2 regions of the Methylobacterium sp. Leaf113 genome follow, and region 1 is predicted to be linked to the other one. Evidence: riboswitches for the same ligand, from Rfam matches in the RefSeq annotation. Region 1 holds a riboswitch; the other holds the start of a gene.
The links. Region 1 has a riboswitch for thiamine pyrophosphate ahead of thiC (phosphomethylpyrimidine synthase ThiC). Riboswitches for the same ligand answer to the same signal wherever they lie in the genome.

Region 1 (3,400 bases):
CGTCGTCGCGGTTGGGCAGGCCGAGATGCTCCTTCGGGGTGACGTAGCAGAGCATGGCGCAGCCGAACCAGCCGATCATGGCGGCGCCGATGCCCGACGTGATGTGGTCGTAGCCGGGGGCGATGTCGGTGGTCAGCGGGCCGAGGGTGTAGAACGGCGCCTCGCCGCACTCCACCAGCTGCTTTTCCATGTTCACCTTGATCTTGTGCATCGGCACGTGGCCGGGGCCCTCGATCATGGTCTGGCAGCCCTTGTCCCAGGCGATCTTGGTGAGTTCGCCCAGAGTCTCGAGTTCGGCGAACTGCGCCGCGTCGTTGGCATCCGCGATGGAGCCGGGGCGCAGGCCGTCGCCCAGCGAGAACGAGACGTCGTAGGCCCGCATGATGTCGCAGATCTCGTCGAAGCGCTCGTAGAGGAACGATTCGCGGTGCCTGGCAAGGCACCAACGCGCCATGATCGAGCCGCCGCGGCTGACAATGCCGGTGACCCGGCGCGCGGTGAGGGGCACGTGCGCGAGGCGGACGCCCGCATGGATGGTGAAGTAGTCGATGCCCTGCTCGGCCTGCTCGATGAGGGTGTCCTTGAAGACTTCCCAGTCGAGCTTCAGCGGATCGCCGCCGACCTTCTCCAGAGCCTGGTAGATCGGCACCGTGCCGATCGGAACCGGCGAGTTGCGCACGATCCACGAACGGATGTTGTGGATGTTGCGCCCGGTGGAGAGGTCCATCACCGTGTCGGCGCCCCAGCGGGTCGCCCAGACCAGCTTCTCGACCTCCTCGGCCGCAGACGAGGTCACGGCCGAATTGCCGATGTTGGCGTTGATCTTGACCAGGAAGTTGCGGCCGATCGCCATCGGCTCAACCTCGGGGTGGTTGATGTTGGCCGGGATGATGGCGCGGCCGCGAGCCACCTCGTCGCGCACGAATTCGGGCGTGATGAAGGCCGGCAGGGCGGCGCCGAAGCTGTTGCCGTCGCTGAGCGCCGCCTGGGCGCCCTCCAGCATCGTCTCGCGCGCCAGGTTCTCGCGGTGCGCGACGTAGATCATCTCCTCGGTGATGATCCCGGCGCGGGCGAACTCGTACTGCGTCACCATCTGGCCCGGTGCGGCCTTGCGGATCTCGCGGGTGGCCGGACACGGGGCCACGAGCTTGTCCTCGGGCACGAAGCCGTTGTCCTCGGGCTTGACCGCGCGCGGGGTCACGGTGGCGTAGCCACGCCGAGCGATCCAGGGCTCGCGCACCAGTGGCAGGCCGGCGCTGAGGTCGATCCCCGCATCGGTCTCCGTGTAGGGGCCCGACGGGTCGTAGACCCGCACCGGCGCTTCCTTCGGATCGCTCAGGGTGATCTCGCGGAACGGCACCCGGATGTCGTCATGCCCGGCCACCGCCGCATAGACCTTGCGCGAGCCCATGATCGGGCCGGTGGTCACCGCGGGCGCCTGGCCCTGCGGCAGATCTTTCGGGAGAACGGGTGCATTCATCGGGGTCGCTCCTGGCGTGGGAGACGATCCGGACTCGCGAACGGCGGTTTGGATGGGACGACGCCTGAACCCACGCGCCGCTTCTGATAATTCCCGTCCCTCCGCCGGTACGAACCGGATCAGGTTCAAGGGTCAGGGCGACGCGCCCAATCTCAGCCCCCGCACTCGGGGCCCCCCTCGGAATGGTTCCAGATTCAAGGTCGGCGTCGCGTTTGTCAATCGTTGCCCTGACAAACCGACGCGGAATGTCGTCCAAGACGAACTTCGTCGCTCAGTCCCGCGTTTACTGATCAGACGTCCGGTCTCTACGATCGGCATGCCACCATAGGATTTCTCCCATGAAGCGCATTCTTCTGGCCTCGGCCGCCCTGGTCGGTGCCCTCTCGATGATTCCCGTGACCGCCGACGCGCGTCCGGGCGGCGGCGGGTTCCGGGGTGGCGGCGGCGGCTTCCACGGCGGCGGAATCGGTGGCGGCGGATTCGGCGGTCGCGGCGGATTCGCGGGCGGCGGCTTCCGCGGTGGCAACTTCGGTGGCGGCGGCTTCCGCGGCGGCTTGGCCCAGGGTGGCTTCAACCGCGGCGGCTTCAACCGGGGTGGTGTGATCGGTGCGGGGGCTGGTCTCGGCGCCGGAGCGGGTTTCGCCGCCAATAACGGCTTCCGGGGCGGCTTCAATCGCGCGGGCTTCGCCGGACACCGGGGCGGCTTCGCGGGACACCGGGGCGGCTTCGATCGGGGCCACTTCGCCGGCCGCGGCTACGGCCACGGGTATCGTCGCGGCTACGGCGGAATCGGCCTCGGGCTCGGCCTGGGTCTTGCCGGCGCAGGCATCGGCTACGGCCTCGGCAGCGCCTATGGCGGCTATTACGGCGACGATTACTACGCGGGGGGCTACGCGCCGGCCTATTACGGCGGTGGCTATGCGCCCTACGGCGGCGCCTACGCCCCGGCCGGCTACGCGGAAACCACGGAAGTCGCGCCTGCCGGCAACGATGTCGCCTACTGCGTCCAGCGCTTCCGCTCCTACGATCGCCGGAGCGGGACCTATCTGGGCAATGACGGCCAGCGCCACGCCTGCCCGTAAGATCCGAGCCAAGCACGAATCCCCCGATACCCGCGAGGGCCCTGCCGAAAGGCGGGGCCTTCGTGCGTCGAGGAACCCGGGATCCGACTCTGGTCTGCCCTCAGCCGCCCTGCAGGCTCTCGGCGAAATCGTCCGGGATCTCGCCGAAGCTGCCCAGGATGGTGGCGCTTTCCAGTTCGCCCGTCTCGTCGTCGGCCACGACCTTGATCGCCGCCGTGCCGGGGAAGCGGCCGGCCATCGCCTCGGCCTTCTTCAGGGCGCCGCTCTCCGTCACGACCACCTCCCGGTCGCCCGGCGAGAGCCGCTTGCGCTTGATCACGAAGGTCTGGACCAGGAACGTCGTCTTGAGGGCCATCTTGGGTCTCCACCGGCTCCGCGGCGGAGCGAGCCGGGTCCGGGTGCGGAGCGCACCTAGCACGAAAGCCGCGCGATCCTCACGCGCCACGGACGCACGCCCCGACCGATCGCCGCCCGCGATCACCAGAGGCGTACGAGCCTGTAGCCGGTGATGACGTCGGCAAGATCGATGCCGAGGCCGGCGGTCAGCCGCAGGCTCGCGCGAAAAAGCGGGCGGGTGAAGGCGCCGGAGACCAGGAAGATGCCGAGCAGCACGAGGCTCGAATGCCGGGCCATCAGATCCGCCCAGGTCCATATGCCGGACGGGCGTGAGGCGGCCGTCCCGGGCCGGGCCGTTGCAGGGCCTGAGATCCAGGGGCGGACGATGTCGTAACCGTCGAGGCCCGGCACGGGCATCAGGCCGAGGATCAGGGCAGTGCCCTGGAACAGCACCGAGACGGCCAGGGCCGCCCGCAGGGTCTCCGCCGCGGGACTGGCCAGG
Region 2 (3,400 bases), on a different contig from region 1:
CCGTCAGCTGTACGGTTGAAGGTGCCGGGTCCGCGCGATACTCACAAAAGGCGTCGGCGGCCGTTGCCGGATGCCGCCTCTCAACCCACCTTGGCCATATGCTCGATCGAGGCCCGCCCCAGCCTTCTCCCACCGCCGAAGCCGACGGCTCGGAGGCGGCCGACGTTCCCTTCGGCGCCCTCCAGCAATGCGTGGCCCTGCGAGACTGGCTGCTGAGCGAGGGGGCTCGGATGCCGAAGGCGGAGGACCTGCTGTCGGGTCTCGCCGAGCGCCTGATCCGCCTCGACGTGCCGGTCGACCGCGCCACCACCGCCATCGACGCGCTGCATTCCGAATATTCCGGCGTCGGCCGCTTCTGGACCCGCGAGACCGGTTCCACCGTCCGGCTGTTCCCGCACGGGGAAGCGTCCGACAAGGCCTATCGCGAGAGCCCGTTCCACCGGGTGCACGAGACCGGCGAATGGCTGATCCTCGACCTCGCCGAGACGCCGGACGACGCCTACGCGGTGATCCCGGACCTGAAGGCCGAGGGCTACCGGCACTACATCGTGGCGCCGCTGTTCTTCACCAACGGCACCCGCAACGGCATCTCCTTCGCCACCCGGTCCCCGGACGGGTTCCGCGACGAGGATGTGGCGATCATGCGCTTCGTCATGCCGACGCTCGCCGCCGTGATGGAGATGCGCAGCGTCAACAAGCAGCTCGACCACGTGCTGCGGATCTATGTCGGCGACGAGCCGCACAAAGCCATCCTCGGCGGCTCGATCCGTCGCGGCCATGTCCAGCGCATCCGCTCGGCGATCCTGTTCGCCGATATGCGCGACTACACCCGAATTTCGGCCGACATGACGCCGGAGGAAGCGGTCGACCTGCTGAACATCTTCTTCGACTGTCTTGTGCCCGCCATCGAGCGCGAGGGCGGAGAGGTCCTGAAATATCTTGGCGACGGCCTGCTGGCGATTTTTCGCGAGCCGGGGGACGATCTTGGGGGCGCGGCCAAGGGCGCACTCACCGCCTCGCAGAGCGCCATGGCGGCGCTCGCCGAGGCCAATTCGCTCGGTCACTTCGCCAACCCGGTCGCGGCCGGCATCGCCCTCCATCACGGTGAGGCCGCCTACGGCAATGTCGGCTCGGGCGCCCGCCTCGACTTCACCGTCATCGGTCGCGACGTGAACCTTGCGAGCCGCGTCGCCCGCCTGAATCGGACGCTCGGTGAGCCGATCCTGATGACGAAGCCGTTCGTCGATTTCCTCTGGGACATGCCGGAACCCCTCGGCGAACATGCCCTCGACGGGTTCGCCGAGCCGATGGGCGTCTATCGTCCGACGCGCCCTCCGGTGGCCTGAGGCCACCCCGCGAGCCGTCCTCTCGGCCAAGCCCTGCTGTTGGCCAAGCCTTGCTGTTGGCGAGTCGTGGCTGTGGCCAGTCGTGGCCCTTCCCGAGTCCTGCCTTCGGGCATAACGGGGATTGACCCCGGCGGGCGGACGGCCCACATCAGGAGCGTTCCAGGGAGATCCCCGGCAAGGGGCTGAGAAACCGATGGCCGTCCGTTCGCGGATGGCGGCGCGGAAATCCTTCGAACCTGACCCGGTTCATACCGGCGTAGGGATTGGACCGCGGGTTTCTCATCAAGCCCGGCACGCTTCACCGCCTGAAGCTGCAGCCCCACCAATCTCGACGCCCGTTGCGGAGATTGCGTTGGACGTGACCCCGAAGGCCTGCATCAATCTGCGACGGACACATGGCGCTGCGCCGCCGGTCGCCGTCCCTCCGGCGCGCAGCGACGTCGTCGTGGTCGGCGGGGGCCTGATCGGCCTCTCGGCCGCCTGGCGCTTGGCGCAGGGCGGTCGGTCCGTCACCGTCCTGGAGCGTGACACCGTCGGCGCCGGAGCGAGCCTGGCCGCCACCGGTATGCTCGCCCCTGCCGCGGAGCACGAGCCCGGCTCCGATCCGCTGCTGCCGCTCGCCCTCGAAAGCCTGTCGCGCTGGCCGGGATTTCGCGACGATCTTCAGGCCGCGTCCGGTCTCGATATCGATTACCGGCAGGAGGGTACCCTGGTGCTCGCCCTCGGCCGCGACGAGGTCGAGCGCCTGCGCTTCCGCCACGATCTCCAGAAACGCTCGGGCCTCGATGCGCGCTGGCTCACCGGCCCGGACGTCCGCGCCCGCGAGCCGCGCTTGCGGCCGGCCGTCACCGCCGGTCTGTTCTGTCCGCACGATCATCAGGTCGATCCGGCTCGGGTGATGGCGGCCCTGGTGCAGGCCTGCCTTGGGGCCGGCGTCACCCTCGTGGAGGGCTGCCCGGTCGCGGCGCTCGACTGGAGCGCCAGCCGGGTCACGGGCGTGCGCCATGCCCACGGACTCACCCTCGCGGACACCATCGTGCTCGCGACCGGCGCCTGGAGCGGCGAGACCGGTCTGCTGCCTGATTCGCTCGCCCTGCCGGTCCGACCCCTGCGCGGCCAATCCCTGGCCCTGCGGACCACCGCCCGCACCGGAACCCTCGCCCATATGGTCTGGACCGAGCAGGTCCACATGGCGCCGAAGAGCGACGGTCACCTCATCGTCGGAGCGACGGTGGAGGATTGCGGCTTTGTCGCCGGTGTCACCGCCGGTGGCCTCTTTGCCCTGTTGGAGGGCGCCCGCCGCGTGCTGCCGGGTATCGAGGAGATGGCGGTCGAGGCGGTGTGGAGCGGATTCCGCCCGACTTCCGACGACGACGCCCCGATCATCGACGCGCTGGCGCCCGGCCTCGTCGTCGCCACCGGCCATCATCGCAACGGCTACCTGTTGGCTCCGGCCACCGCCGACGCGGTGGCGGCCCTGGTCGCCGACGGGACGCTTCCGGCTTACGCACGCGACTTCGGGCTCGCCCGCTTCGCGAAGCCTGAACCCGCGAGGGCCTTCGCGTGAGACTCACCGTCAACGGACAGGCCCGCGACAGCGCCGCCGCCGATCTCGACGCCCTGTTCCGGGAGGAGGCCGAGGAAACCGGCCTCGACAGCCCGCAGGGCATCGCCATCGCGCTCAACGGCGCGGTGGTCCGGCGGCGCGATTGGGCCGCGACCCGGCTCGCCGAGGGCGACCGCGTCGAGATCGTCCGTGCCATGCAGGGAGGCTGAGGAATGACTGAACCCGCGAACGACACCGATGCGCTGGTGATCGGCGGCGTGAGCCTGGGCTCGCGCCTGTTTATCGGCACGGCCGGCTACCCGACCCAGAGCATCCTCTTCGAGGCGGTGGCGGCCTCCGGCGCCGAAGTGGTCACGGCCTCGATCCGCCGCGTCTCGCTGCAGGGACACGGATCGGACACCCTGCGCCGGCTGAAGGGGCACCGGTTCCTGCCCAATACGGCCGGCTGCGAGACGGCGCGAGACGCGATCATGACCGCTGAACTCGC

Region 2: linked by a shared signal. The riboswitch ahead of thiO (glycine oxidase ThiO) and the one ahead of thiC (phosphomethylpyrimidine synthase ThiC) in region 1 are both predicted to bind thiamine pyrophosphate.

Annotation. Positions count from the first base shown of each region.
Region 1 is NZ_LMNJ01000006.1:110,742-114,141, reverse strand. It holds gene thiC (phosphomethylpyrimidine synthase ThiC) at 1-1,480, opposite strand, end outside; TPP riboswitch at 1,560-1,668, opposite strand; gene ASF60_RS06575 (BA14K family protein) at 1,819-2,562, shown strand; gene ASF60_RS06570 (hypothetical protein) at 2,663-2,917, opposite strand; gene ASF60_RS06565 (hypothetical protein) at 3,040-3,400, opposite strand, start outside.
Region 2 is NZ_LMNJ01000052.1:113,440-116,839, forward strand. It holds gene ASF60_RS21295 (adenylate/guanylate cyclase domain-containing protein) at 99-1,346, shown strand; TPP riboswitch at 1,499-1,627, shown strand; gene thiO (glycine oxidase ThiO) at 1,723-2,913, shown strand; gene thiS (sulfur carrier protein ThiS) at 2,910-3,122, shown strand; gene ASF60_RS21310 (thiazole synthase) at 3,126-3,400, shown strand, end outside.